2 regions of the Aeromonas sp. AE23HZ002T15 genome follow, and region 2 is predicted to be linked to the other one. Evidence: riboswitches for the same ligand, from Rfam matches in the RefSeq annotation. Region 2 holds a riboswitch; the other holds the start of a gene.
The links. A riboswitch is a leader RNA that binds a small molecule or an ion and turns the genes downstream of it on or off. The one in region 2 is predicted to bind lysine.
Positions count from the first base shown of each region.

Region 1: linked by a shared signal. The riboswitch ahead of lysC (lysine-sensitive aspartokinase 3) and the one ahead of ACT5M9_RS02145 (Na+/H+ antiporter NhaC family protein) in region 2 are both predicted to bind lysine.

Region 1 covers NZ_CM201342.1:4,419,665-4,434,971, reverse strand. The annotation lists gene ACT5M9_RS20730 (ABC transporter permease) at 1-557, shown strand, start outside; gene ACT5M9_RS20725 (lipocalin-like domain-containing protein) at 554-1,627, shown strand; gene ACT5M9_RS20720 (hypothetical protein) at 1,830-2,654, shown strand; gene ACT5M9_RS20715 (alpha/beta fold hydrolase) at 2,884-3,672, opposite strand; gene ACT5M9_RS20710 (MmcQ/YjbR family DNA-binding protein) at 3,781-4,158, shown strand; gene ACT5M9_RS20705 (GNAT family N-acetyltransferase) at 4,167-4,718, shown strand; gene ACT5M9_RS20700 (DUF3802 family protein) at 4,766-5,101, shown strand; gene msrA (peptide-methionine (S)-S-oxide reductase MsrA) at 5,437-6,069, opposite strand; gene argA (amino-acid N-acetyltransferase) at 6,316-7,644, shown strand; lysine riboswitch at 7,778-8,002, shown strand; gene lysC (lysine-sensitive aspartokinase 3) at 8,089-9,441, shown strand; gene ACT5M9_RS20680 (protein kinase family protein) at 9,545-10,633, opposite strand; gene ACT5M9_RS20675 (LTA synthase family protein) at 10,886-13,150, shown strand; gene ACT5M9_RS20670 (S66 family peptidase) at 13,274-14,284, opposite strand; gene ACT5M9_RS20665 (heavy metal-binding domain-containing protein) at 14,434-14,751, opposite strand; gene ACT5M9_RS20660 (OmpP1/FadL family transporter) at 14,969-15,307, shown strand, end outside.
Region 2 covers NZ_CM201342.1:501,025-516,331, reverse strand. The annotation lists gene ACT5M9_RS02220 (LysR family transcriptional regulator) at 1-768, shown strand, start outside; gene ribA (GTP cyclohydrolase II) at 857-1,450, opposite strand; gene cmk ((d)CMP kinase) at 1,713-2,405, shown strand; gene rpsA (30S ribosomal protein S1) at 2,499-4,169, shown strand; gene ihfB (integration host factor subunit beta) at 4,262-4,546, shown strand; gene ACT5M9_RS02195 (LapA family protein) at 4,703-4,987, shown strand; gene lapB (lipopolysaccharide assembly protein LapB) at 4,997-6,166, shown strand; gene pyrF (orotidine-5'-phosphate decarboxylase) at 6,255-6,953, shown strand; gene rrtA (rhombosortase) at 7,040-7,618, opposite strand; gene ACT5M9_RS02175 (tRNA-uridine aminocarboxypropyltransferase) at 7,569-8,237, shown strand; gene queC (7-cyano-7-deazaguanine synthase QueC) at 8,258-8,962, shown strand; gene queE (7-carboxy-7-deazaguanine synthase QueE) at 9,018-9,689, shown strand; gene ACT5M9_RS02160 (DUF3820 family protein) at 9,691-9,921, shown strand; gene ACT5M9_RS02155 (cob(I)yrinic acid a,c-diamide adenosyltransferase) at 9,918-10,481, shown strand; gene ACT5M9_RS02150 (H-NS family histone-like protein) at 10,554-10,961, opposite strand; lysine riboswitch at 11,281-11,452, shown strand; gene ACT5M9_RS02145 (Na+/H+ antiporter NhaC family protein) at 11,539-13,119, shown strand; gene ACT5M9_RS02140 (thymidine kinase) at 13,220-13,801, shown strand; gene ACT5M9_RS02135 (flavohemoglobin expression-modulating QEGLA motif protein) at 13,870-15,207, opposite strand.

The DNA of each region.
Region 1 (15,307 bases), 830 kb from region 2:
AGGATTACGGCAGCGACAAGGGGCAGGTCTTGCACGGCTTCGAATCCGGACCCGTGCAATCCCTCGCGCTCTTCAGCCCTCAGCCGGAGCGGCTCGCCGATGGGCTGCGGGCCCAGTTTGGGGAGAAGGTGAACCTCTTGCCCGCCCCCGCCATCCACGCCGCGGCGCTCAAGGTGTTCGATCAGACCTTCGTGGTGACCGAGCTGCTGAAATTGCTGATCCTGGGGATAGCCTTTGTCGGCATCGGCTCCGCCTTTATGGTGCTGGGGCTCGCCCGCAAAGCCGAGTTGCAGACCTTGCAGAGTCTGGGATTAAGCCCCCACCGCTGCCGCCAGTTGCTGGTGTGGCAAGGCGCCGGATTGGGGCTGCTCACCGCCCTGCTCGCCCTGCCGGTGGGTTATGGCCTCGCCTGGGTGCTCATTGAAGTGGTCAATCCCCGCGCCTTCGGCTGGCGGCTGGCATTCGAAGCCGCCCCCGCCCACGCCATCACGGCCCTGTTGCTGGCACCGGTGTGCGGGGCTCTTGCCTCCTGGTTTGCCGCAAGGAGAGTGGTATGAAGCATTCACTACGGGCCAAGCTGCTGGCCGCCTTGTATGCCCTGCTGGGCGCCAGCGTTCAAGCCCAAGATCTCGGGGCCGTGCTCGGCAGTGGTGGCGAACAGTTTAAAAAGGCACAACCGGGGCAAACAATAAACTTGCCCACGGATCACGCGGCCCACCCGGACTATCGCTCCGAGTGGTGGTATCTCACCGGCAACCTCAAAGACGAGCAGGGGCGCGAGTACGGCCTGCAGTGGACGCTATTTCGGCAAGGCATCGCCAATCAGCAGCTCGCCTCCCCCAATCCCTGGCTGACCCCCCAGCTCTGGCTGGCGCAATTTGCCATCACGGATCTTGCCACCGGCAAGCATCTGCAGGACGAGCGCACCAGTCGCCAGGGGCCGGGTCTGGCGGGCGCCAGCAAGGGCGAGTATTGGCTAAGGGAGTGGCGACTTAAATCCGAAGGAGATGCGCTCTTCCCGGCGCACCTCAACGTCGATAGCGCCATCGGCCAGCTGGCACTTGAGGTAAGCAATCGCAAACCCGCCGTGCTGCAAGGCAAATCGGGTTACAGCGAGAAGAGCCCGGGCAACGCCTCGTTTTACTACTCCTTCCCCCGCCTGGCGCTTACCGGCACCCTGACCCTGGATGGCGAAACCCGCAAGGTGAGCGGCCAGGGCTGGTTCGATCACGAGTGGAGCAGCTCGGTGTTGGCGGACTGGCAGGCGGGCTGGGACTGGTTCTCCCTGCAATTTGTTGACGGCCGCGAGCTGATGCTGTTTCGCCTTCGCACCAAGGCAGGCCATCCCGAACCGGAGAACCGTTACGGCATCCTGATTGAACGCGATGGCAGCAGCCGGGTGCTCTCCCCCGAATCCATCGCCCTCACCCCAGGCAAGACCTGGCGTGGCCCCAAGGGTCAGCCCTACCCCATCGAGTGGCAACTAAAAGCTGCCGATCTGAATCTCACCATCCGTGCCCGCCAGCCCAATCAGGCCATGACCGGCCGCTTCGACTACTGGGAGGGAGCTGTGACGGTGGAGGGAGATGCCAAAGGGCTGGGTTATCTGGAGATGACGGGGTATTGATCGCCTTGAAAATCTGATCGGCTTCAAAAAAACATTCAAATCTTATTCTTTAGATAACATTCTGCTCAACAAAATCTCCCCAGCTTGATACCGTCCTCACACGATCCCTTTCAATCCTATTGCATATGATTTTCTATCAGAATCTTATAAGACCGATAAAAATCTCATGAAAGTCCTATGCTGAATCTCAGGAATAAACTCCGTGACAGAAAAAAAAGTAGATAAAGAAAAACCAAAATGTTTTGTGATTATGCCAATCGCAGATACCCATGGTTATGAAGGTGGACATTTTAGCCGTGTATATGAGCATTTACTAAAACCTGCAATAATACAAGCTGGCTATCACCCTGTCAGAGCAGATGATACAGTAAAGACCGACTATATCGTCATTGGAATAATACAAATGATTGTCGATTCAGATATTGTCATTTGTGATTTGAGCGCAAGAAACCCTAATGTTATGTATGAACTCGGAATAAGGCACGCCTTTAATAAACCAGTGACATTAATAAAAGACAAGAAAACAGATAAAGTATTTGACATCCAAGGATTAAGATATATCGAATATGATGAGTCGCTTAGAATTGACACTGTGCAAAAGGATATATCAAAAATATCCGTCTCACTTCAAGAGACAGCCAAATTAGATGGGAAGGTAATTAATTCCGTAGTTCAACTGGCTGGGATTAAAGCTGCAAATGTGCCAGATAAACAGACTGTTTCCGGTGATACACAATTAATTTTATCAGCAATTGGCTCACTTGAAAGTAGAATTAATAATGTTGAAAGAAAATCAAGGTCAATCCCTAAGCACTTCTTTATAAAGGACGACTGCGTTTACTTTTCAGAGCATGACCGTGCTAAAGTTGGTGAGGAAATCTATGATGGGAATGCCAATCCTCTAGGAGTTTTAGTTGCAGTTCTTCCGGAAGAGGAGGGCTTTTTAATTCGTCAAAAAAATGGGGATGTAGTCCAGTATCATTCGAACTCGGCTAGAGCAAAAGGTATGACATCGCTCCCTTTTTAATTTTACAAGAGATTGTTATCACTAACTCAGAGGGAGGTAGGTTCGATTAGCAAAGCATAATCGAATATTTACGAAGCCCCCCTTTAAATTTAAATAAAGGGGCGACATCTATATGTAAACATCTGAGTCTGGATAAAATAATTTCCACCACCAAAAAGATCTTTCTTCCCCGTTCGTTCGATTACGCTTCGCTCAACCCAACCTACGCCCACCCTATCAATTAATTGGCTTACGCCGCGATCGTTTGGCTGGATATAAACGCCAGCGACTGCCGATTAAAGTGCTCCGGCTGCTCCACGTTGCAGACATGGCCGCAGTTTTCGATGATGGCGAGCTGGCTGTAGGGATCGCGAGCGACCTGCTCGCGTACCGGGGCGATAAACATATGATCCTCCTCCCCCATCAGGTAGAGGGTCGGGATCGGTAGCGCCCGCTCCTTGAAGTAGCGCATCAGGGGGTTGACCTCGGTGGCGAGGCGGAACCAGCGTTTGAACTCCTTCTGGCACAGCTTTCTGGCCTCGCGCACGAAGAGGTTGCGGGACTCCTGATGGTGCTGGCGCGGCATGATGATGAAGGCGAACAATCGGTAGAGCCACATGTAGGGCAGGATGTGCTGGCCGACCCGGCCGAGCTGCACCAGCGTCTGGGAGCGGATGTCGAGCCGCAGTATGGCGCCGCCGAGCACCATGCTCTTGACCCGCTCCGGGCAGAGCTCCGCCAGATGGCGAATGAGGATGGTGCCCAAGGATATGCCGACAAAATGGGCGCGGGGGATGCGCAGGTGATCGAGCAGGCGCAGTATGTCCTCGGTCACGGCCTTGAAGCTGTAGTGACCCTGCACCACCTGCTGCAACTGGTTGGACTGGCCGTGGCCGCGCAAGTCCAGCAACAGCACGTTGAAGTGCTCGCGATAGGCGCGCAGCTGCTTGAACCAGATGGAGGAGCTGCCGCCGGCGCCGTGCACGAACACCACCCAATCCCGCTCGGGGCTCAGCTCAAAGGTCTTGTGGTACAACATCTTATGGGCTCCCGGGGAGTTGGGGGATATACTCGGCTGGCATATTAACAGATGGGGCGCCCCGCTGAATATGCTGCCACTTATCATCGGACCAGCATGGAGTCCTGTATGAGCCTTGTATCGTTACGTGAATTCCTGCTAAGCCAGCCCGGCACCACCGAAGATACGCCGTTCGGCCCCGAGATCCTGGTCTATCGCATCGCCGGCAAGATGTTCGCCCTGGTGGACTGGCAGGCCGAGCCCCTGACCATCAACCTCAAATGCGAGCCCGAACTCGCGCTCTTGCTGCGGGAGATCCACCCCGAGGTGAAGCCCGGCTGGCACATGAACAAGCAGCACTGGAACACGGTCACCCTGAGCAAGAGTCTCGATGCCGAGCTGTGGCAGGGCTGGATACGGCACTCCTATGAGCGGGTTGTGGCGGGTCTGCCCAAGGCCAAGCGCCCCCAGGCCTCCTCCCACGCTTCTTCTCCCATCAAACCATGAGCCCTCCCATGCCTGACTCCTCTCAATCCCAGAATTCAGTCACCTATCGAGTCGTTCCTCTGGACGAGGGTCATATCCCGGCCCTGCTCGCCCTGTTCGAGCAGTCGGTGCGTCAAGCCGGCCCCGAGCACTACAGCCCCGAGCAGGTAGAGCAGTGGGCCCAGGGGGCCCGTCACCCGGGCCTGGTCACTCAGCTGCAGGAACACCATGGCTGGGTGATTGAACAGGCGCCGGAACAAGTGGGTGCGCAGATGACGGAGCAGGGTACCCAGCCAGCCAGGCCCCTCGGCTTTGTGACCCTGAGCGATGACGGCCACCTGAGCCTGCTCTATGTGAGCGCGAGCCATCAGCGGCTGGGGCTCGGCAGCCGCCTGCTTGAGACCGCCATGCACTATGCCCGGCGCCTCGATCTTCGCATGCTCACCACGGAGGCGAGCACCTTCAGCCTGGGGTTGTTCCTGCGCCACGGCTTTGAGCAGACCGGATTGGAAACCGTTGAACGCGGCGGAGTCAGTTTTATCCGCCATCGCCTGCACTGCCGCTTGCCAAGCCAGGGGTAGCCACTAAAATACGCCCACTTCCCGCAGATTGAATGAAGGCAGCCATCATGGTGGTAGAGAGCGAAGGGTACATTGCGCTAATCGAGTATCTGGTCGAGAGTCTGGCCCTGTTCGAGAGCCAGCAGCAGGGCACGGGCAGCCAGACCATAGAGGATCTGGTGAGCGGCCGGGTGGCCGGCAACCTGATGACCATCTGCGAACAGAACCCCCAGCTCGACGCCAAGGTGCGCTTCCTCATCATGCAGGAGGCCGATGCCGTGGTCGCCGATCTCGAAGAGGTGCTCTCCGCGGTCTGGCTGCGCGCCCCCACCCCGGCCCAGCAAGCCTTCCTCGATGAATTCATCGATCTCATCAAGAACCTGTTCGACAGCGCCATCCGCTAGGGCCGCCTGGCGCGGCCTCAAGCCCACTCGATCCAAGCCACTGATTTTACAGACCATATAGGGGGCGACTCAGAACGCCGCCCATGAAAAGGGCCGCCTCTGGGGCAGCCCTGCTTGCTATCATTTTCAATTCATCGCGCTTGTCTAAGTTGAATGAATCTCGAGGCAAGAAAAATGTGTCTGGTCTTGGCTGCCATCCTTGGTAGCTACCTATTAGTCAGCCCTGGTTCAGTTAAGTTCCCCGCCGTGACAGATTTTTTTCAATTTTCTTTCAACCAGCTTTTACTCCAAGAAAAAGGGGCCAGATAGGCCCCTTTTTACTCCTTGTCCGCGACTCAGCGATTCAGGCTGGGAGGCAGGCAGACCCCGATCCCCCCGAGGCCGCAGTAGCCTTCCGGGTTCTTCTTCAGATATTGCTGATGATAATCCTCGGCGTAGTAGAAGGGCGCCAGCGGCAGGATGCGGGTAGTGATGGTGCGGCCGTCACCGCTCGCCGCCATGGCCTGCTGGAAGGCGGCCAGGCTCTGCTGGGCGATGGCCTCCTGGCTCTCGTCCCCGACGAAGATCACCGAGCGATACTGGGTGCCCACATCCCCGCCCTGGCGCATGCCCTGGGCCGGATCGTGCTGCTCCCAGAACAGCTTGAGCAGGTCGCCGTAGCCGATGACCCTGGGGTCGAACACCACCTGCACCGTCTCCGCATGACCGGTCAGGCCGCTGCACACCTCCTTGTAGGTGGGATTGGGGGTCAGGCCCCCCTGATAACCGGCGGCGGTGGAATAGACGCCGGGCTGCTGCCAGAACAGGCGCTCCACGCCCCAGAAGCACCCCATGCCAAACCAGGCGGACTCCAGCCCCTCGGGCCAGGGTCCCTGGGTCGGGTGGCCATTGACCGCGTGCTGCTGGCTTATCACCAGCGCCTCACGTCGACCCGGCAGCGCCTCTGCCGGTGAAATAATCTGCTCCATATGCCCTGTCCTTGTATAAAACTCGCGAGATGCCGCGACTGACGAAAAGGAGTAACGAAGATAACAGGTTATGGCATGGGATCAACTTGGCCGGGCATGGCCTTATCCAGGCCGGTTTGCCCCCTCCCCGCCCCCCTGGATAAGATAAATGACGGGATTGCCCACCAAATCAATATTTAGTCTTGATTTGTGAATTTATTTTCATATATTGAGCAAATTGCTGTTTTTTTATGGAAGAAGTCTCAAGTGCGTGAACGCGAACCCAGCCTGGTCTATGCCTTTCGGCAATCCACCCCCTATGTCAACGTGCACAGAGGCGCCACCTTCGTGCTGATGATGGGGGGCGAAGCCCTCTGCCACCCCAACTTTGCCAACATAGTCACCGACATCGCCCTGCTGCAGACCTTGGGGATCAGGCTGGTGCTGGTGTTCGGTTCGCGCCCGCAGAACGACGAGGCGCTGGCCCGGGCCGGCATAGAGGCGCAGTACCACAGGCGCATCCGGGTCACCGACGATCAGAGCTTCGACATCATCAAGCAGGTGTGTGGCGGGCTGCAGTACGACATCACGGCCCAGCTCTCCATGGGGATCGCCAACACCCCCATGCAGGGAGCGCGCCTGAGCGTGGTGAGCGGCAACTTCGTCACCGCCCAGCCCCTCGGGGTGGAGGATGGCATCGACTACTGCCACAGCGGCCGGGTGCGCCGCATCGACGTGGAGGGGATCCGCCGCCAGCTGGATCAGCAGGCCATGGTGCTCATCTCCCCCATCGGCTGCTCGGTCACCGGCGAGAGCTTCAACCTGAGCTCGGAAGAGGTGGCACGGCGGGTGGCGGTGGATTTGAAGGCCGACAAACTCATCTGTTTCAGCAGCACCCAGGGGGTGATGGACCGCCACGGCGAGGCCATCTCCGAGCTCTTCCCCGAGCAGGCCGAAGAGCTCCTGGTGGAGCTGGAGCAGGCGGGGGAAGAGATGTCCGGCACCGCCCGCTACCTGCGTGCGGCCATCGCTTCGTGTCGCGGCGGCGTGCCCCGCTCCCACCTGGTCAGCTATCAGGATGACGGCGCCATGCTGCAAGAGCTGTTCAGCCGAGACGGTCTCGGCACCCAGATAGTGCGGGAGAGTGCCGAGCGGGCGCGGGCCGCCGCCATCGAAGACATCGGCGGCATCCTGGATCTCATCCGCCCCCTGGAGGAGGAGGGCATACTGGTGCGCCGCTCCCGGGAGCAGCTGGAGATGGAGATCGACAAGTTCACCATCATAGAGCGGGACGGCCTCATCATCGGCTGCGCCGCCCTCTACTGCTTCATGGAGGAGGCCATGGCCGAGATGGCCTGCGTCGCCATCCACCCGGAGTACCGCAACTCCAACCGCGGGGATCAGCTCATCGCCAAGGTGGCCGAGCGGGCCAAACGGCTCGGGATCGAGCGCCTGTTCGTGCTCACCACCCGCTCCATCCACTGGTTCCGGGAGCGGGGCTTCGAGCCACTGGAGGTGGAAGATCTGCCGGTGGCGCGCCAGCGCTTCTACAACTGGCAGCGCAGATCCAAGGTACTGTCCAAGACAATACTGTAACTCTTTGTACGAAGCATTTAGCTAACTGATTGATCTTGTGTTGGGTTCCTGTCGATTGTTGATTTTTTTGCAAACTCGATTGACAGTGCATTCCAGTGCAGGGTATTTCTACATGCACGCCGCCTTCCGAGGTGGCACCAGAAGAGGAGCGCTGCCCAGGCAGCCCAAGGGAGGACGCCAGCGTCCGATGAACTTGGGTCAGGGGGAGCAGCGCCGAGACGAGGCGGGTCGCTGGAGACCACCACGTCGGCTGCGGGGGCTGAATCCCCCGGGTTGTCATCGGTCGTGTGCATCCCACACCGCATTCAAAGCGGGTTCGGTGTGGGATGGGCACCGCGGATGGAGTGCTTCTGGCCGGGATCCTTCGCTATTCCTGCCATTTATCGCCTCCTCCTCTCTTTTGCCTGCTGAAATCGGATTTTCACCTTGAGACAGGAGTATGTTATGAGCCAGATCAACGTCGCCAAGTTCGGCGGAACCAGTGTCGCCGATGCCGCGGCCATGAACCATTGTGCCGACGTGGTACTGGCCAATCCGGCGACCCGGGTGGTGGTGCTGAGCGCCAGCGCCGGCGTCACCAACCTGCTGGTGAGCCTGGCTCAGGGGGAACTGGACGAGGTGGGCCAGGATGCCCAGCTCGCCAAATTGGCCGACATCCAGCAGGCGATCCTGACCGCGCTCGGCAACCCGGCCGAGGTCAGCGCCCTCATCCACGCCCAGCTCGGCGAGATCCGCACCATGGCCCGTCAGGCCAGCCAGCACACCGATGCCGAACTCGCCGACCGGCTCATCGCCTGTGGCGAACTGATGTCCACCCGCCTCTTCACCGAACTGCTGCACCAGCGCGGGATCAAGGCCCAGTGGCAGGATGCGCGCCAGCTGATGCGCACCGACAGCCGATTCGGCAAGGCCAGCGTGGATCTGGCGGCGACCCGCGCACTCTGCCAGTCCAGCCTGGGCCCGCTGCTCGGTGACAGCCTGGTCATCACCCAGGGCTTCATCGGCGCCGATGGCGATGGCCGCACCACCACCCTGGGGCGCGGTGGCTCCGACTACAGCGCGGCCCTGCTGGCCGAGGCGCTGGATGCGAACAGCATCGAGATATGGACCGACGTGCCCGGCATCTACACCACGGATCCGCGCCTGGTCACCCGGGCCCGTCCCATCCCGGAGATCAGCTTCGTGGAGGCGGCCGAGATGGCCACCTTCGGCGCCAAGGTGCTGCACCCGGCCACCCTGCAACCGGCCCTGCGCCAGGACATCCCCGTCTTCGTCGGCTCCGCCAGGGATCCGGCCGCCGGCGGCACCTGGATCCGCGCCAGCACCACCACCAACCCGCTGTTCCGGGCCGTGGCCCTGCGCCGCTCCCAGGTGCTGGTGACCCTGCACAGCCTCAACATGTTCCACGCCTACGGCTTCCTCGCCGAGGTGTTCGGCATACTGGCGCGCCACCGCATCTCGGTGGATCTCATCACCACCTCGGAGGTGAGCGTGTCGCTTACCCTGGATCACACCGGCAGCCAGAGCAACGGCGAGCCCATCCTGAGTGACAAGGTATTGGCGGAGCTGGGTCAGCTGTGCAAGGTAGAGGTGGAGACAGATCTCGCCCTGGTGGCCCTCATCGGCAACCGCATGAGCGAGGCCGCGGGTGTGGGCAGCCGGGTGTTCGACGCCATCCGCGAGCACAACATCCGCATGATCTGCTACGGCGCCAGCGCCCACAACCTCTGCTTCCTGGTGAAAGAGAGAGAGGCGGGCCACATCGTCAACCGCCTGCACCAGGAGCTGCTCGACTGAGCAGGCTGATAGCAGATCCAATCCATGAGAAGAGGGGCCCTGGGCCCCTCTTCTGTTTCTGTCAACGCACGCCGCTGGCTCAGACTGTCACTCCCCCGCCCCTTTATGCCATTGAGACGGGGCGGGGCAGCAGGTATGCCCGGATCGGTTCGCGCAGGGCCGCGAGCCGCGCCAGCAAGCCCTGCTGGCCGAGCCCGGCCTCCTCGTCACTCAGGCTGCCCACGAGGGACGGATAGTGATCCCGCACCGCCTCCTCCAGCCAGTCGAGGCGGCGCAGGGTGAGGGGGCCGCAGCTCTTGCCGCTGAGATCGTCGTCGATATCGAGCCGATGGCTGCGATACATGTCCCGCCACCAGTTCGCGGCCAGCGCCTCATCGCTCCCGAGGGCGGCGAGCCAGCGCTCTTGCAGGGCCTGGATCCGGGCCAGCACGGCGGGGCTCGCCCCCTCCCGGTGCAGGTACTGCAGCTCGTCCGCCGCCCAGGCGAGGCAGAGGGTGCGCCAGTGGCGGAACAGCGGCAGGGGATCCCTCTCGTCCAGCCAGAGACCGGAGAGGGTGCGGGTCTCGAGACGCTCGGGCACATGGAACTCGGGGTCGGCGAGGCCGTTTGAATTGAATTCGTGGCGGGGATCGAAGGGCCACATGTAGCCAAAATCGAACACCGAGATCTGCTGGCCGTCGTCGAGCAGGTTGCCCGGGCTCGGATCCCAGTCAAACCAGCCCCAGCGGGCCAGCTCCGCCTGCACCGCCAGCATCTGCGCCAGATTGCGCCGGTTCAGCGCCTTGACCGGTTCTCCCCTGAGCCAGGGAGAGACCAGCACCCCGGCCCGGGCCGAGCCGAAGCAGGTGCAGACCACGTGGGAGAGGATGGTGGGGTGCAATTCCCGCAGGCTCTCTATCTCCCGGCGCCGCTCCAGCTCGGTGAGAAAGGCGGTCTGACCGTCCACATTGGCCACCAGGGAGTCGGCCCTGCGCCGCTTGAGGCACCAGTGGTGGCCCTCGACCTTGAGGTGAAACACCTCGGCGGTGAGGCCATGACGATAGACCCTGAGCACGTCCGGGTGATCCTCGGTCAGCTTGAGCAGCTGGGCCAGCGGCAGGGGACAATCCCGCTCGCGCCCGATCCGGATCTCCTCCTTGCGCTCCAGCATCTGGAGCAGTCTTGCCTGACGTGCCGCAACCTTAGGATTCATACATGTACCTCCGACCGTTATTGAGAGACTAAGCAGCAAGGCGGGGGCAGACCAGCGGCAAACGCTCATGATGCCGTTTTCATCACAGAATCGATGCGGCCGCAGGATCGGGATCACAATTTGCAAGTCAACACGGTCACGCAATATTCATCTTTCGGTCATTAAATTGACATCGAGGAACCGGCCCAGCACCATCGGGTCAAAATAGATGCAGCCATGGCTGTGAACCCCGCTCCAAGGATGAGCTCCCTTATGAATGCCCCCCAGTTCGGTCACAGCCCCCCTTCCCGTCTCTCCAGGCTGCTGTTTGGCCTGCTCAGTGCCCTCCTGCTGCTGACCCTGGCCCTGCCCCTGCTCAATCCCGTCAGCTGGCTCGGGCGCGCCCAGCCGCTCATCCTCGGGCCCGCCGATCAACCCATCGCCACCCTCAACCGCCACTCTCTGCTCTACAAGAGCGACAGCCGCGGTCTCTACCTGGTGGTGCGCAGCCAGTGGCAGTTGCTCAAACCCCTGCAGGCGGGGGACAAGGTGCGGGTGGAGCTGCTCAACGACAAAGGCGTTCGCATCGATCAGCTGAACCAGGCGGTGGAGAAGCGTCAGAAGTGCCGCAAGGAGCGCTGCACCCTGGATCTCAACAGCACCCTGCGGGCGCCGGATGATGCCCTGGACAGCCGCTATCAGCTGCGCATCGGCCTGCTGCTCAAGGAGAGGCCAGAGAGCAGTGAATACAGCCAGATCCTGCAGACCCTGCCGGAGCGCGGCTTCAACCTCGTCTACCTGATGACCAGCCTGCTGCTGGTACTGCTGGCGAGCGCCGCCGTGCTGCGAGTCCTGCTGCCGCGCCTGCGCCAGAGCCCGGCGTCACGGGTGCTGGGCAGCCTGCTGCTCGGCAACCTCACCTTCGTGCTGCTGCACGGCTTCGTGGTGTTCAAGCTGGGGGAGTTTCTGCTCTGGTCCGGTTTTCGGCCCGAGCACTACTACCTCGCCTGGGGCAGCATGGTGCTGGGCTGGAGCCTCTGTGCGCTGGCCGGCTTCAACCTCTACATGGGGCTGGTGTTCACGGCGCTCTCCGGCATCGGCCTGCTCGCTAACTTCATGAAGATAGCCATCTACGGGGTGCCGCTTGGGGGGGACGATCTCGGCAACCTGCTGGCGCTGGTGCACATACTGCTGGACCAGCACCCTGTGCTGCCGGTGCTCGGCCTCCTCGGGCTCTTGTACCTGTGCTGGCGCTTCGCCCTCTCCCGCTGGATCCTGCGCGCCACCGCCGCCACCGTCGCCTTCTTCGCCCTCTGCGTGTTTGCCACCCAGACCAGCAACAAGCTGCTGGGTGCCAACGTCCGTTACGTGGACAGGGCGGTGAACTACCACAGGGACATCATCCGCGCCGGCCCCGGCCTCTACGTGTTCAACCTGGTGGACGAGATGCTGCAGAGCGGCAACGTCTTTCGCTATCCCCTGCAGATCAATGATCGCACCCCTGAGCTCGCCCACCCCGGCCTGATCCAGGGTGTCCAGCCCCCCCGCTTCGATCTGGTGATCGTGCTGCAATACGAGTCCCTCTGGCTCGACTGGCAGGGCAAGATCTGCGCCCCGGCCCCCACCCTGGCCCTGCCCGCGAGTGTGCAGCAGTGGCGCAAGACCATCCACTCCCCCACCACGGGGGGCATGACGGTGCTGGCGGAGTTCGAGATGAACACCGGCCTGCCGGTGGGCTTGCTCAAGCAGGGGGTTGTGCCCTATTACTACCTCTCGGCCCAGGTGCCCGGGCTGGCCCAGAGCGCCAGGCAGAGCGGCTATCAGACCCTGTTCGCCCACCCCTATGTGGAGAAGTTCTGGGGCCGCGCCAAGGCCATACCGGCACTGGGCTACCAGGAGCGCTGGTTCGATACCCGCTTCACCACACTCGAACATAAGGGGCTCTACATCTCGGACGACGCCCTTATCGATCACCTGCTCAGACGCAGCGAGCAGGATGACAAGCCGCTGTTCGCCTACGCGGTCACCATGCAGGGTCACGGCCCCTTCGACGGTGATCGTTACCAGGCCCAGCAGCTCGATCGGGCCTGCCCGGATCAGAGCGCGGCGGACAAGCAGCTCCTCAACACCTACTACACCGGGGTGGTGGATGCCATGGCCTCCCTGGAGCGGCTGCTCAAGGCCCTCGATGCCACGGACAAGCGCTACCTGGTGGTGGCCTTCGGGGATCACCAGCCGTTCTTGATGTCGGCGGGCAAGGGCATTCACGGCGCCAAACCGCCGCGGGACGCCGCCTACCAGATCCCCATGATGGCCTTCACCCGGGATGATGGCGCCCTTTCTCTCGAGCATCAGTTTGCACCGGTGCGCCAGCTCTACCAGATGGGACAGGCCACCCGAGCCCTGCTGGCGGGGGACCTCGCCCCCATCCCGGACCTGCCTCTGCTCCATCCGGTGCTCGGAGAGGAGAAAGGCTTCGATCCCTCCCCCCTGGTTCCCCAGATCCGGGCCAGCTTCAGGGCCGATGCCCTGCCATGAGGCCACGAGAGGACCGCAGATCCTGGCCAATGCCTTCCGGGCCCCTGTCTGGATCCGGCATGGAGAGACAAAGAAGGCCGCTGATGCGGCCTCTTTTTATTTCCCCTATCTCCCTGTCCCGACCTAGCGCAGCCAAGGCTCCAGCAAGATCAGCCGCTGGCCGTCAAGATCCAGCTCGGCCTGGATGCCGAGCGGCAGGGTCAGCATGGGATGGGTATGGGCGCAGTCATACTCCGCCAGTATGGGGAAGCGCGGCTCCCCCACCACCTCCAGCAGGATATCGAGCGGCCCCTTGCCGCTGCCCTGATCGTCGAACTGCTCGTGCTTGCCGAGCACCAGGGCCCCGATGCGATCGAACACCCCGCACAGCTTGAGGTGAGCGAAGGAACGTTCCACCGTCTCCGCCCGCTTGAGGCTGTCCTCCAGCAACAGAATATCTCCCGCCTCGATGGGCGGCATATAGGGGGAGCCCCAGATCCCCGCCATTGTGTTGAGGTTGCCACCGATGAGCCGCCCCCGCACCTTGCCCGATCCCACCGAGATCAGCCGGTTCGGCTGGCACGCCTTGGCCCGGCTCTGGTTTTCCCAGTCAAGCCGTTCGTCGGTCCATTGCGCCGGGGTCGGCACTATGTGGGGAACGGCGGCCCCACCGGCCAGGCAGATCCGCTGAAAACCCGCTAGCGTCTCGTCCACCAAGGGCGGCAACTCGCCGAACGAGGCCACCAGCGCCGGGCCGTAGAAGGTGACCAGGCCGGTCCTGGCGTAGATGCCGAGCAGCAGAGCCGTCACATCCGAGTAGCCGATCAGGATCTTGGGATCCCGTTTCAGCGCCTCATAATCGAGATAGGGCAGCAGGGCGTTGGAGTTGCTGCCGCCGATGACCGACATGATTGCGCGCACCTCGGGATCGCGAATGAGGGCGTTGAGTTCATCGGCCCGCGCCGCTATGGTGCCGGATCGCCAGTGATCCTGAGCGCCGGTCAGGCTGCCGGCCTTGAGTCTGAAACCCTGCGCCGTCAGATACGCCTTGGCGCGCTCGAAGCGGTGCGGCGCCCAGGCGGTGGCCGCGCTGGAGGGGGAGAAGAAGCCGATGGTATCCCCAGGTTGGAGCCCGGTTGGTTTGAGCAAGATCATGGACAGCTCCCTGTCGCTGAGTGGTGGATCGCCGGAACCTGCCGGTGAGACGGCGTCCTCCTAATCTGTCCCTTCCTCGCCGGGCAAGGGAAGAGAAAGCCACAAAAAAGCCGATCTCGCGATCGGCTCCCTGCTGGCCTGGCGCCAGGCTAGACCACCACGGCGGTACCGCTGATGCTGACCATCAGCATGCTGCCGTTCTGGCCCACGACTTCGTAGTCCATGTCGATGCCGACCACGGCGTTGGCACCGAGCGACGCCGCCCGCTCCTTGAGCTCCTCGAAGGCGATCTCCCTGGCACGGGCCAGCTCTTTCTCATAGGCGCCGGAGCGGCCGCCTATGATGTCGCGAATGCCGGCGAACAGGTCCTTGAACACGTTGGCGCCGAGGATGGCCTCGCCCACGACGATGCCGCGGTATTCACGAATGGTCTTGCCTTCCAGGGTAGGGGTGGTTGAGAGGATCATGGTGTCTCCTGTGATGTCATCCTGTGCGCCTTGGGCGCTCCCGGCGACAGAGTAGCAAGCCTGCGCCAAAAGCATAAGCCCGCCCCTACCATGTGAGTGGATGGCAAGCGCATGATTTGACAGCCAAATGCCATCTATACTCCTCACTGCTGGAAAAACAGCCATGTCTCACAGGAGCCTGACCAAGATGACGAGCCTTGCTGCGAGAAGCCCCCTCATGCCCCGGCTAATGCTGCCCCTCACCCTCTTCGCCACCCAAGGCCAGGCCGGTGGCCTCTATCTGTACGAGACGGGCACCGACGATCTGGGACTCGCCACCGCGGGTATGGCCGCCCGGGCCCAGGATCCCGGCGTCCAGCTGATGAACCCGGCGGGCCTGAGCCATCTGGAGGGACGCCAGCTCACCGTCGGCGGCCAGCTGCTCTACGGGGACGCACCCTACGATCTGGACGATCCCACCCTGTCGAACGTCGATACCGTCATCGGCTGGTTTCCCGCCGCCTCCTTCTATTACAGCCAGCAGCTCGACGAGCGCTGGTCGTTCGGCGTTGCCACC
Region 2 (15,307 bases):
GCCAAACTGGAGAGCCAGCTTGAGCTGCGGCTGTTCGACCGTCAGGATCGCAGCGTGCGCCTCACTCCGGAGGGGGAGGTGCTCTGCCGCCACGCCGAGCGCCTGCTGTTGCAGGTGCATCAGGCCGAGGCGGAGATGGCGGAACTCAAGGGGCTGGAGCGGGGGGAGGTGCGCATCGGCATCCCCTACATGATGGGTTCCTACTACTTCCCCCCCATCCTGATGGCGTTCAAACACAACTATCCCGGTCTCAGGATCCGGGTGGAGGAGGCGGGCAGCCGGGAGCTGCTCAGCCGCATGGTGGATGGCAGCCTGGACTTGGCCATCCTCATCACCAGCGATCTGCCGCCAGGGCTGGAGGGGGCCCAGCTGCTGCGCGAAGAGATGCTGATGGTGGTGGGGGAGGAGCATCCACTGCGCCAGGCAGAGGCCGTGTCGCTGCCGCAATTTTTCGAGCAGGAGCTCGCCATGTTCAGGCGCGGTTTCTATCACCGCGAACACATGGAGGCGCTGGCACAGGGGCTCGGGCTCGATCCCAATATCGGCTTCGAGAGCAACCTCATCCCATTGCTCAAGGCCGTGGTGCGCCAGGGATTTGCCGTGACTACCTTCCTGCGCATGGTGCTGGACGACGAGACGGCCCTCACCGGCGTGCCCTTCGATCCCCCCATCTTCCTCGATCTCTGCGTGGCTTGGCGGCGGGGGGATCCCCTCTCCATGGCCAATCGCGCCCTGCGGGACTTCCTGTTGTCACAGGCAACCCCCTGAGCATCTGATGCTGTTGAGGTGACTTATTTTGCAAATAAAAACGCCTCCCTTGAGGAGGCGTCTTGACGGGTCGGGGGCTGAATTCCCCTTATTTCTTGAACAGGTGATCCAGCTTGTTCGCCTTGGTGGAGAGGTAGAACTCGTTGTGGGGATTGCGCCCCTCCTGCAGGGGAACCCGCTCCGCCACGGGAATGCCGAAGCTCTCCATGGCCTTGAGTTTGCGCGGGTTGTTGGTCATCAGTTTGAGGCTCTTGACCTCCAAGGCCTTCAACATGTCGGCGCAGATGGTGTAATCGCGCATGTCGGCGGCAAAGCCCAGCGCCACGTTGGCCTCGACGGTGTCTGCGCCCTGATCCTGCAGGTGATAGGCCCGGATCTTGTTGAGCAGGCCGATGCCACGGCCCTCCTGACGGACATAGAGCAAGACGCCACGGCCTGCCTTGGCGATGTTCTGCATGGCCGCCTGCAGCTGGAAGCCGCAGTCACAACGCAGGCTGAACAGGGCATCCCCGGTCAGACACTCGGAATGAATGCGCCCAAGCACGGGCTCACCGTCCGCGATATCACCCATCACCAGCGCGGCGTGATCCTTGCCTGTACCGGTTTCCTGAAAGCCCACCAGCGTGAAGGTACCCCAGGGGGTCGGCAACTTGGATTTGGCTACGAGAGTAATGCTGCTCATAGGGTTGCTCCTGACTACAGCTGCTTAAAAAGGGCGGACAGTTTAGCGCGCCTCATCCAGAACAACCATAAGAACAAAACCTTGCATTGCACAGTGCCATGACGGATTGCTCATTATTGGCGCAATCGCGACGAGTTTTGCGCATATCGGCTTCCAGACAACTGCCAGCGACCCCGCATTCGGGTATAATCGGCGCCCATTACCTCATCCCGTGAGGGATGCGTGCAAATCGTCCACATGCAGCATGTGCAGGAGAGAAATTATGCCTCAGATGGCCCCCGTGATGACAATCGATGGCCCAAGCGGTGCCGGTAAAGGCACCCTGTGCCAGCTGCTGGCCGAGAAGTTGGGCTGGCACCTGCTCGACTCCGGCGCCATCTACCGGGTGTTGGCGCTGGCCGCCCTGCATCACGACGTGGAGCTCGACGCCGAGGCGGCCCTGGTGCCCCTTGCCGCCAATCTGGACGTGCAGTTCCAGGTCGAGGGTGAGCAGGTGAAGGTGGTGCTGGAAGGGGAGGACGTCTCCCGTACCATCCGCTCCCAGGAAGTGAGCGACGCCGCCAGCAAGGTGGCCGTCTTCCCCCGGGTGCGTGAAGCCCTGCTGCGCCGTCAGCGCGCCTTCCGCCAGGGGCCTGGCCTCATCGCCGATGGCCGCGACATGGGTACAGTGGTTTTCCCCGAGGCCGAGGTGAAGATTTTCCTCGACGCCAGCGCGGAAGAGCGGGCCCAGCGCCGCTATAAGCAGTTGCAAGATAAGGGCTTTGATGTTAACTTTGAGCGTCTTTTAACCGAGATTCGGGAACGTGACGATCGCGACAGAAATCGCGCCGTCGCCCCCCTGAAACCCGCGGAAGATGCTCTTGTGGTAGACTCAACGTCTATGACCATAGATGAAGTGCTGGTGACGGTACTCGCCTATGCGGAGCAACAACTTGGTGATATCGGCGCGAGCTGATGTCAGTCGTCTGCACCATGGATGGCGCAGATAATTTAAAACAACCCCGCTTGTGCCGGATTGCGAGTGGATGTTTCATTTGTGACACAAACAATGATCGAATCTTTTGCTCAACTCTTTGAAGAGTCCCTGAACGCCGTTGAAACCCGTCAAGGTTCCATCGTCAAGGGTACCGTCGTTGCTATCGAGAACGGTTTTGTACTGGTTGACGCCGGTCTGAAATCCGAGTCTGCCATTCCTGCTGAAGAATTCAAGAACGCCCTGGGCGAGCTGGAAATCAATGTAGGCGACACCGTTGACGTGGCTCTGGACTCTATCGAAGATGGTTTCGGCGAAACCAAGCTGTCCCGCGAAAAAGCCAAGCGCCACGAAGCCTGGCTGCAGCTTGAGAAGGCTTACGAAGAGCAAGCTACCGTTATCGGTATCATCAACGGCAAGGTCAAGGGTGGTTTCACCGTTGAACTGAACGGCATCCGTGCCTTCCTGCCGGGTTCCCTGGTTGACGTGCGTCCGATCCGTGACACCGCTCACCTGGAAAACAAAGAACTCGAGTTCAAGGTCATCAAGCTGGACCAGAAGCGCAACAACGTTGTGGTTTCCCGTCGTGCCGTGATCGAAACCGAGAACACCTCCGAGCGCGAAAGCCTGCTGGCCAACCTGCAAGAAGGTCAAGAAGTTAAGGGTATCGTCAAGAACCTGACCGACTACGGTGCATTCGTAGATCTGGGCGGTGTTGACGGCCTGCTGCACATCACCGACATGGCGTGGAAGCGCGTTAAGCATCCTTCCGAAATCGTCAACGTTGGCGACGAGATCGCTGTCAAGGTTCTGAAGTTCGACCGCGAGCGTACCCGTGTATCCCTGGGTCTGAAGCAGCTGGGAGAAGATCCCTGGGTTGCTATCGCCAAGCGTTACCCGGAGACCACCCGCCTGTCTGGCCGCGTGACCAACCTGACCGACTACGGCTGCTTCGTTGAAATCGAAGAAGGCGTTGAAGGCCTGGTACACGTATCCGAGATGGATTGGACCAACAAGAACATCCACCCGTCCAAGGTTGTTAACGTTGGCGACGTGGTTGACGTGATGGTTCTGGACATCGACGAAGAGCGTCGTCGTATCTCCCTGGGTCTGAAGCAGTGCAAATCCAACCCGTGGCAGCTGTTTGCCGAAACTCACGCCAAGGGCGACCGTGTTTCCGGCAAGATCAAGTCCATCACTGACTTCGGTATCTTCATCGGTCTGGATGGCGGCATCGACGGCCTGGTTCACCTGTCTGACATCTCCTGGAACAACCAGGGCGAAGAAGCCGTGCGTGAATTCAAGAAGGGTGACGAGATCGAAGCCGTTGTTCTGCAAGTGGACCCGGAGCGTGAGCGCATCTCCCTGGGCGTCAAGCAGATCGAAGAAGACCCGTTCAACAAGTACCTGTCTGACAACAAGAAAGGTGCTATCGTGAAGGGCAAGGTTACCGAGGTTGATGCCAAGGGTGCCGTGATCGAACTGGCTGACGGCGTGGAAGGCTACCTGCGTGCCTCCGATGCTGCTCGTGACCGTGTAGAAGACGCGACTCTGGTTCTGTCTGTCGGTGACGAAGTTGAAGCTAAATTCATGGGCGTTGATCGTAAGAACCGCACCGTAAGCCTGTCTGTCCGCGCTAAGGACGAGGCTGACGAGCGTGTTGCTATCGATAGCCTGAACCAACAAGAAGAAGTTGTGTTCAGCAATGCTATGATGGAAGCGTTCAAAGCCGCCAAGGGTGAGTAATCCTTGATGCAAGAGAAGGGCGGCACTGCGCCGCCCTTTTTTATCTTGGCATAATGAATATTGCATGTGATCGGAGAAGGAGATTTAACCTTATGACCAAATCAGATCTCATCGAACAATTGGCTGCCAGCCGCATGCATATGCCGGCCAAAGATGTCGAAGCCGCCATCAAGGAGATCCTTGAGCAGATGGCGTCGACCTTGCAAAACGGCGACCGGATTGAAATCCGAGGATTTGGAAGTTTTTCACTGCACTATCGTGCACCCCGTGTGGGTCGTAACCCCAAGACCGGGGACAAGGTTGAATTGACCGGGAAATATGTCCCGCATTTCAAGCCTGGCAAAGAGTTGCGCGAGCGCGTCAACATCAACGAATAATGCAGAAAACGGCATACCTGGGTATGCCTTTTTTATTTTTGCGACACGAACACCACGAATTGTCGGGTTTCTCGCACTCTTTTCCCATTCGCTCTAGAGTCTGCCGGTGATTTTAAGGATAATCAGTCTCTCATTAGCTACAGACAGGGAGCTCCCATGAAGCGTATCTTGGCCCTCATTCCATTGGTGCTGGTGTTCGTGTTGACCCTCGCCATCGGTTCTCAAAACGGTCAGCTGGTGCAGTTCAACTATCTGATAGCCCAAGGGGAGTTCTCGCTCTCCATGTTGCTCGGTTTCTTCTTTGCCGGCGGTTTCCTGTTGGGCTGGCTGGTATTCGGTCTCTTGTTCCTGCGTCTCAAGCTGCAAAATCGCACCCTCAATCGCACCATGCGTCGTCAATCCCGCGAGTTGGAAGTGGCCCGGTCGACCGCCAAGGAATAACGTCCCTCCATGCTTGAACTGCTTTTCCTGCTGTTGCCGATTGCCGCCGGCTATGGCTGGTACATGGGACGCAGGAGTGTTCGCCAGGACACCCAGCAACAGAGTAACCAATTTTCCCGCCAGTACGTGGCGGGTCTCAACTATCTGCTCGCCGACGAGTCGGACAAGGCGGTGGATCTCTTCATCCAACTGCTGGAAGTCGACAGCGAGACCATCGAAACCCACCTCTCCCTCGGTAACCTGTTTCGCCAGCGTGGCGAGGTCGATCGTGCCATCAAGATCCACCAGAATCTGGTCGCCCGTGAGCTGACCCGGGAGCAGCGACAACTCGCCCTGCAGGAGCTGGCGCGGGACTTCCTCGCCGCCGGTCTGTTGGACAGAGCCGAAGCCATCTGGAACGAGCTGTGCGAAGACAGCGACTTTGAGGAGACGGCGCTGACCCAGCTGCTGATCATTCATCAGCAGCTCCGTGACTGGGACAAGGCCATCGAGGTCGCGGTGCGGCTGCAGAAGTTCCAGGGCAACAAGAAGCTTGCCGAGCCCATCTCCCATTTCTATTGCGAACAGGCAGAGAGCGCTCTGCGTGACGGCGACAAGGCCGCGGGCCGTGCCAAGCTGAAGAAGGCGCTCGGGGTCAATGGCGCCTGTGCCCGCGCCAGCCTGCGCCTCGCAGATCTCGCGATGGAAGAGGAAAAGTACGAGGACGCCAGCAAGGAGCTGCTGCGGGTGTTCGAACAGGACATGGACTTCGCCTCCGAGGCCATGCCCAAACTCCTGCAATGCTACCAGCAGATGGGGCGCAGCCAGGAGCTGATCCCGCTGCTTGAAAAGGCGGTGGAAGATCATGCTGGGGTCAGCGTGACCCTGGCCCTGGCGAACCTGGTGGAAGCCCGCGATGGCCTGAGTCAGGCCCGGGCCCTGGTGCTGCGCCAACTGCGCCGCCATCCGTCCATGAAAGGTTTCTACCAGCTGGTCGGCTTCCAGCTGGCGAGCGCCGAGGAGGGGCCCGCCAAGGAGAGCCTGGAGCTGCTGCAGCAGCTGGTGGGCGAGCAGATCAAGATCAAATCGACCCACAAGTGCCGCCAGTGCGGCTTCGCCACCCATTCTCTGTTCTGGCAGTGTCCCTCCTGCCGCCAGTGGGGCTCCATCAAACCCATACGGGGGCTGGATGGGGAATAGCCGTGTCTGATGACAAGGCCCGGACACCAAGCCGGCTGGCGGGATATTCACGTCGGCTGCGACATAACAACACGCCATAGGAAGTGACATGCAAGATCCCAAAGTACTGGTTGCGCTCGATTATCAGCACGAAGCCGATGCCTTCGCCTTCATCGAGCAGATCTCGCCTGCCCAATGCCGCCTCAAGGTGGGCAAGGAGATGTTTACCCTGTTCGGTCCCCAGTTTGTGCGCCAACTGGTGGCCAAGGGGTTCGATGTCTTTCTGGATCTGAAGTTTCACGACATCCCCAACACCGTCGCCAAGGCGGTGGCGGCCAGTGCCGAGCTGGGGGTCTGGATGGTCAATGTCCATGCCAGCGGCGGCGAGCGCATGATGCGGGCTGCCAAGGAGGCACTCGTGCCTTACGGGGACAAGGCGCCCCTGCTGATCGCCGTGACCGTGCTGACCAGCATGGAGCAGTCCGACATGGCCCCCCTTGGGGTGGATGCCACTCCGGCGGAGCAGGTGATCCGGTTGGCGGCCCTGACCAAGGCGGCCGGCCTCGACGGGGTGGTCTGCTCCGCCGAGGAGGCCCATGAACTGAAAGCCTTGCTCGGCAGCGAATTCAAGCTGGTGACCCCGGGCATTCGTCCGGCAGGCTCGGCCGCCGGAGATCAGCGCCGGGTGATGACCCCCAAGGCCGCGATGGCGGCGGGGGCCGACTATCTGGTGATCGGCCGCCCCATCACGCAGGCCGCCGATCCGGCCGCCGTGCTTGGTGCCATCAATGCCGAGTTGAACGGTTAAGAGAGGGCGACCCCTCCCATCAATGCAACAGGCCGGATCATGGATCCGGCCTGTTGCATTTCAGTTGCTCAGAGCGTCCGGGGTCGTCAGGAGTGAACTGCCCTGGCGCCTAGCCCCCAGGGCACCAGCCCGAGCAGCAGGCCGGCCACCGAGCCGATGAGGTGGGATTCTATGTGGACCCTGGCACCGATGAGGGCGGAGACCGGGCTCTCCCCGGCGCTGTAGAAATCCAGCCCGAGCTTGATGAAGATGCCCAGCAGCATCAGCCAGCCGGAGTGGCGGCGATAGCGGATATCCTGCAGGGCACCCCAGACGAAGAGGCCGTGGAGGGCGCCGGACAGTCCCATGTACCACTGGGTCTGGGGGCACCACCACCAGATGCCGAGGCCGACGGCGGTGCACAGCAGCAGCATCAGCAGGGGCAGGCGCCAGCCCGTCAGGTATTCACGAAACAGGCTGTAGAGCACCGCCAGCCCGCTCAGGTTGAGCAGCAGGTGCCATCCGTTGGTGTGGGCCAGATTGCCTGTTATGATGCGCCACCCTTCACCCTGGGCGATCAGGGTGCGCTCGAAGGAGAGCAGGTGGTTTGGTACTGTGAAGAAGAGCAAGGCAGTGATGAGCGACAGCGTGACAACCCAGAACAGACCCGATTTTTCTGACAACATGAAACAGCCCAGCGACAAAGAGAGCCGATACTGTACACGCTGTACCCGAGCCCTCAAAGCCTGCCTGTGTGATTATGTTGAGCGGGTTGCCCATCTTGCGCCCGTCCATATCTTGCAGCATCCCGCCGAGGTCGGCCATCCCAAGGGAACGGCCGCCCTGCTGGCCGCGTCGCTCACCCAGGTTCACCTCCATGTGGGGGAGAGTTTCGCCGATGCCGATTGGCTGGCGGCCCTGCTGGCCGATCCCAAGGTGCGCTGTGTGGTGCTCTGGCCGGATGAGACTGCCCTGACCCTGGCGCAGGTAAAGACGCAGCTGTGCAGTGCCGGTGACGCGCCGACCGTGCACTTCATTCTGCTCGATGGCACCTGGCGCAAGGCGTACCGCATGCTGCACAGCAACCCGGCCCTGCTCGCCCTGCCGAGGATCACGCTAGGGGAGATCGAGGGGCAATACTCCATTCGCAAGAAGCCGTTCCCTGGGGCCCTGTCGACCCTGGAGGCGGGCTACCATCTGTTATGCCAGTGGGAAGGGCCCCCCGAGCGCTTCGCCCCGCTGATGACCCTTTTTAGCCATCTGAACCGGCAGTGGCATGACTTTGCCCAGGGTCGCCGAACTTGAACCGAGAATTTAGAACAGAGATAGGAGTGAGGAACGTGAATAAAGCCGTCGTGGTATTCAGCGGAGGTCAGGACAGCACCACCTGCCTGGTGCAAGCTCTGGCCAAATATGACGAAGTGCACGCCATCACCTTCGACTATGGCCAGCGCCACCGGGAGGAGATAGAGACGGCCCGTCGTCTGGCCAAATCCTTTGGCATCGCCGTCCACAAGGTGATGGACGTGACCATGCTGGGGGAACTCGCCGTCTCCGCCCTGACCCGGGACGAGATCCCGGTGAGTGGTGAGCTGCAGGACAACGGCCTGCCCAACACTTTCGTGCCGGGCCGCAACATCCTGTTTCTGACCCTGGCCGCCATCTATGCCTATCAGGTGGGGGCGGGGACCGTCATCACAGGGGTATGCGAGACCGATTTCTCCGGTTACCCGGATTGCCGCGACGAGTTCGTCAGGGCCCTCAACCAGGCGGTGTCCCTCGGACTGGATCGCGGCCTCGTCTTCGAGACGCCCCTGATGTGGCTGGACAAGGCCGAGACCTGGGCCCTGGCGGATCACTATGGTCACCTGGATACGGTGCGTCAGCAGACCCTCACCTGCTACAACGGCATTGCCGGTGATGGTTGTGGTGCTTGCCCCGCCTGCGAGTTGCGCAGCCGTGGCCTGAACCAGTATCTGGCGGACAGGGTCGGCGTCATGGCCCGCCTGCACCAGAAAACCGGACTGTGAGTCTTGCCCCTGTTTGAGGTATAATCCGCGCCTTTTGCAACAAGCCGTGACCAGCATGCACTACCCAATCAACGAAATCTTCCAGACCATCCAGGGGGAGGGGGTCTTCACCGGCCTGCCCGCCATCTTCGTGCGCCTGCAGGGCTGCCCCGTGGGCTGCCCCTGGTGCGATACCCGTCATACCTGGGTGGTGGATCCGGCCCGTGAGGTAGGCAAAGGCGAGGTACTGGATCGTTCCAACGAGTCCGATGGCTGGAGCAAGATGAGTACGGACGAGATCCTGGCTAGCTTCGAGGCCCTGGGTTACAAGGCGCGCCACGTGGTCATCACGGGGGGCGAGCCCTGCCTCTACGATCTCCACGAGCTCTCGGGGGCCCTGCTGGCATCGGGTTATCAGGTGCAGATCGAAACCAGCGGTACCAGCGAGATCCTGACCCATGCACAGACCTGGGTCACTGTCTCCCCGAAGATCGGGATGAAGGGGGGCCTGCCCGTGCTGGTGTCGGCGCTGGAGCGGGCGAACGAGATCAAGCACCCGGTGGCGACCGAGCGTCACATCGAGGAGCTCGACGCCCTGCTGGCCACCGCCACACTGCGGGCCGATGTGATCGTTGCGCTGCAGCCTATCAGCCAAAAGCCGAGGGCCACCGAGCTTGCCATGGCGACCTGTATCGCCCGCAACTGGCGGCTCTCCATCCAGACCCACAAATATCTGAATATCGATTAAGATGGACAATCTCTCGGACGAGCGGGTATTGCTGACCCTGGCGACCAAGATGCCTTACGGAAAATATCGGGGCTGGCGCATCATCGATATTCCGGAGCCTTATCTGGTGTGGATGGCCAGAACCGGTTTTCCGGCGGGATCACTGGGCCAATCATTGGCACTGGCGTACGAGATAAAACTCAATGGACTAGAGTCCATGATTATTCCCATTATTAACAGGATGTCGCCATGAGAATATATACCCGGCAGGGGGACAAGGGACTCACCAGATTGGCCGATGGTGCCCGATTGCCCAAGGATGACAGGCGTGTGGAGACCTATGGCGCCATCGATGAGCTTAATTCCCAGATAGGTCTGCTGATGGCGGAAATACCCGAGCAGGAGAAAGCCCTGCTGGCCGAGCTGATATTGCTGCAGCAGGAGTTATTTGACCTGGGCGGGGAGCTGGCATTTTCCAGCGAGGCGCAAAATAGCGAACTGTGGCAGGTCAGCGAGCAGTGGACATTGCGACTCGAGCAGCAGATAGACGCCTATAGCGCCCAATTGCCTGCCCTGCATAATTTCATCTTGCCGAGCGGTTCCCGGGCGGCTGCCCAGGCTCACGTGGTGCGTACCCTGACCCGTCGCTGTGAGCGTCTGTTATTGGGGTTGAGCCGTGAGGAGCGGGTCAATCCGGCCGTTCTGCCCTATCTGAACCGGCTGAGCGACTGGTTCTTCACGGTGGCGAGATACCTGCTCGTCTGCACCGGCACCCCTGAGGTGCTCTGGGTCAAGGCGGCGGATCGGGGCTAGGCAAGGCCAGAAACGAGATAATAAAAAAACCTCGCCAATGCGAGGTTTTTTTATTGGGCCAGTGACGATGAATCAGATGGCAAAAGATTCCACGGATTGACCTTCGGCCACGGCCTTGGCAATGGTGGAGGGCATGCGACCCTGACCGGTCCAAGTTTTTTCCACGCCGTTGTCATCGAGGTAACGATATTTGGCGGGGCGGGGGGCACGCTTGCTTTTACCAGCCTTGGGGGCATCGACGGCAACTGTTCCCACCAATTCGGCGGGATCTATGCCGGCGGCTTTAAGCATCTCGGCATATTCGGCAATCTTGCGCTGATGTTCTTCACGGGCCTGACGATCGGCGGATTCATCCTGCTGGCGTTCGGTGACAATGGTTGTGAGTTTTTCCAGACCTTCTTCCAACTGTTCCAGGGTCAGTTCACGGCAGGTTGCCCGCAGACTACGGATATTCAGCAGTACTTTCAGAAATTCATTCATATTGGCTACCACGCGAGCAGAAATATTCAGGGAATGAGACAGGCTTTTCGCTAATTTATAGGCGGCTTCATCCTCAAGTCAAGTCTGCTGAATTAATTAATTCGATATGTAAATTAAGCCCCATCTATTTGCCGATGGTGGATTGCCCTATATTACGATGATACATATCCATATGGGCTTCTGGCAGGTGAAAATATCGACTGTTTATGCTTTATCGCACCATTTGACTACCTTTTTGTGCAGGATCGCCACACTCGCGTTGAATTTTAATCAAAAAACTTGCTATCACACCGTGCCTCGATAAAATGTGCCTCGAATACCTTTAAGTAGAGGCGCGCTGCCTATGAGTAGCCGAGCGGAGGGTGATGCCTGCGATGCTCGAGGAAAGGAGTCGGCGCCGAAGTGACCAGGCCATCATACCGGGTTGCTGGTTCTGCATCGAACAGGTGCAGGACTGCCATAGTCATCCACTATGGAGCGCTACCTGAAGGGGCTGAGGAGTATTACCTCCCCATGGGTTTTGTTTCTTTATCCTCTCGGTAGATCTCCACCTGTTGTCTTTAGGTGCAAAGAGATCATGGACATCGTTCACTACGCCGACTCCGGTTGGTCTATCGTTCCCCCCTTGTTGGCCGTCGCCTTGGCGATCATCACCCGCCGCGTCCTGGTGTCGCTGGGGGTGGGTATCGTTGCCGGCAGCCTGCTGCTCAACCAGTTTGACCCCCTCGCGTCCCTGCATTACATGCTGAACACTGTGCTCAAGATCTTCTGGGTCGACGGTGCGCTGAATCGCGACAACGTCAACATGATCCTGTTCATGTTGCTGCTGGGGGGCCTCATCAGCCTGATGAGCGTCTCCGGTGCCACCCGCGCCTTCGCCGAGTGGGCCGCCAAGCGCGCCAAGACCCGCAAGGGGGCCAAGGCCCTCACCGGTATGATGGTGTTCGCCTTCTTCATCGATGACTTCTTCCACAGCCTGTCGGTGGGGGCCATCTGCCGTCCGGTCACCGATCGTTTCCAGATCTCCCGCGCCAAGCTGGCCTATCTGCTGGACTCCACCGCGGCGCCGGTCTGCGTGCTGATGCCCATCTCCTCCTGGGGAGCCTACATCATCGCCCTGGTGGGGGGCATCATGGCGGCCCACGGCCTGACGGATCAGAGCCCCATCTCCGCCTTCGTCGAGATGATCCCGATGAACCTCTACGCCGTGTTCACCCTGATCATGGTGCTGGTGGTGATCGCCTTCCAGCTCGACATCGGCTCCATGCGCCAGCACGAGCAGTGGGCCCTGGAGGGCAAGCTGTGGGATGAGTCCAAGGGCCGTCCCATCGGTCTGGACATGGAGTCCCCGGAGGAGAGCAACGGCGGCATGATCGACATGGTGCTGCCGATCCTGACCCTGACCCTGGCCACAGTCTACTTCATGATCGACTCCGGCGCCGCGGTGCTGGCCGGCAAGGGTGAGCCCTTCAGCGTGCTCGGTTCGTTCGAGAACACCAACGTCGGCTCCTCCCTGGTCTACGGCGCCCTGTGCAGCCTGGTGGTCTCCATCGGTCTGGCCATGCGCCTCAAGCTGGGTGCCAAGAACTGGATGAAGGCCGCACCGCAAGGCGTGATGGCCATGCTGCCCGCCATCAACATCCTGCTGTTCGCCTGGACCATAGGCGCCGTGGTGCGTGACGTGGAGACCGGCAAGTACCTGGCCTCCATGGCCAACGGCAACCTGCCGGTGGAAGTGCTGCCCGCCGTGGTGTTCGTGCTCTCCTGTGCCATGGCCTTTGCCACCGGTACCAGCTGGGGCACCTTCGGCATCATGCTGCCGCTGGCCGGTGACATGGCGGCCGCGAGCGACGTGGCCCTGATGTTGCCCATGCTGGCCGCCGTGCTGGCGGGCTCGGTGTTCGGGGATCACAGCTCCCCCATCTCCAGCACCAGCATCCTCTCGGCCACAGGCGCCGGTTGCCATCACATCGATCACGTGATGACTCAGCTGCCCTATGCCCTGGCCATCGCCTTCGGCGCGGCCATGGGTTACCTGGTGATGGGGCTGATGCACTCCGTGCTGGCAGGTTTCACCGTCAGCGCCCTCTGGTTCGTCATCTTCTCCAGCTACCACCTGCGCAAGGCGCGGCAGGAGAGAACCCTGGCAGTCGCCTAAGCGGCGTCGCATAAATAGAACAAGGGGCCCACGGGCCCCTTGGTTTTGGCGGGGGCATTGGTTAGCATGCGCCCCATAAATTCAGTTTCGGAACAACACCATGGCTTCACTGCACTACAAATTCGCCACCATGAACTCGGGCAAGTCGACTCAGCTTATCCAGGCGCACTTCAACTACCTGGAGCGAGGCATGGTCCCGCTGGCCATGACCCCAGCCATCGACGATCGTTTCGGGGTGGGGATCATCAGTGCCCGGGTCGGGTTGGAGCTGAAGGTGGAGGTGTTCAGTGACAACTGCGATCTGTTCGAAATGGTCAAGGCGCGCCATGCAGAGAAACACATCGATGTCTTCATCGTCGACGAGGCCCAGTTCCTGACTCGGGATCAGGTCTATCAGCTGGCCCGGATCGTGGACGAGCAGGATATCCCCGTCATCGCCTACGGCCTCAAGACCGACTTTCGCGGCGAGCTGTTCCCGGGCTCCTACCACCTGCTCTGTCTTGCGGACAAGTTCGAGGAGCTCAAGAGCATCTGCTGGTGCGGCAACAAGGCGCACATGAACTCCCGGGTGAACGAGGCGGGGCAGGTGATGCGCGATGGCGAGCAGGTGGAGATAGGCGGCAACGATCGCTATGTGTCCCTGTGCCGCAAGCACTATCTGGATGGCCAGGCCTTCAAGTAACCCGGCTGAGCCGAATTGACAAGGGCGCCTCGATGGCGCCCTTTTTCTTGGCGGTGGCCGCGAGCGGCTCAGTCTATCTCGATATCCACCGGCGCTATGATGGGGTCGGCCACCGGCAGACGGTGGAACAGCTGGCGAAAGTGCTGCTGTACCCGGCCAATGTCCACCAGGGACATGCCGGAGGCGAAGCCGAACCAGACGTAGAGGCCGGTGAGATCCCGGAACATGGGGGGGAGGTAGCGCGGCGCGTCGATGAGCCCCTCCAGGTAGTGCTGGTAGAGCACGGGGATGTCGTCCAGGGTCACCTTGCCGACGAACAGCATGGGCAGGATCTCCGGCACCCCCTCCAGCACGGCGCTGCGGATGAAGTTGACCGTCTCCACATAGCCCTTCACGTAGGAGAGATCCTTGGTGAAGCAGGCGCCACCCTCCACCATGCCGCCGCGGAACACCCGTTGGGTGATCTTGTAGGCGTCGTGTTCGCTGGCCCCCTTCTCGACGAAGTGGCGGAACACCTCGATGAAGTCGGCGCCACGCTCCGCCATGTCGATGGCCATCACCCGATCCGAGATGCGCTTGGCCCTGTCCGGGAAAGAGCTGAAGGTGAGGGTCTCGATGAGCACGGCGAGCCCCTCCTGGCAGGCGGTGATGCGCGGCGAGCCCGCGCCGAGCCAGGTGGCGTAGGATTGCTGACGGCCATTCAGGGTGGTGCCCACGTGCACCCAGCCCTCGTGCACCTCCAGCACCTGCAGGTCCAGCTCCGAGAAGCGGGCGTGGGAGCTCAGCTTGATGTAATCCCCTCCGGCGGCGGCGTCCGAGACGATGCCATCGCTGAGTTTGACCTGGATGGCGCCATCCTCGAAGTACCCGGACAGCTTGCCCTGCAGCCTGGCCACCGCCGCTTCCCCCTCGAACTCCTTGGGGTAGGGGCGTACCAGGTGGCGGGCGCCGGGCAGGGAGAAGATGTCGCACAGGCGGGCACCCAGCTCCTTGAGGGTCTTGCGATCCCCGCGCAGGTGGTCGCTCGCCGAGCCATAGAGGGTCTGGCTGTAGCGCTGGAACTCCGGCTGGCCGCGCTGGCGCAGCATCTCGATGACCACCATGTACTGATCCACCGTCTCCTGCAGGATCCGCCCCAGATCGTCATGGGGACCGAGGTGGCGCCTGATCCTGTCCCTCAGCTCCTTGAGCTCCAGGTACTTGTTGCGGGGATCGAAGTCCAGGGGAAGCCCCCGATAGAAGGCGGCGTCGATGGCGGGCAGCTCGCGCCCCCCCTTGGCCAGAAACTCGGTCTGCAGGTGACGGGGCCATTTGATGGCATCCAGGATGCGGATGGGTTTTTGCAGGGCAAGCAGCTCATCGGAGAGGGATTTGAGGTGCAGGCGATACTTTTCTTGGATGGTCATCGGGCCCCCTGTGGGGCGAGTGTTGGGCGAGAATGGCTGAGTATATGCATAGCCCTTGCCAAAAAGAAGCGAGACGAAGAGCTATCCTCCTTGTGCGCTT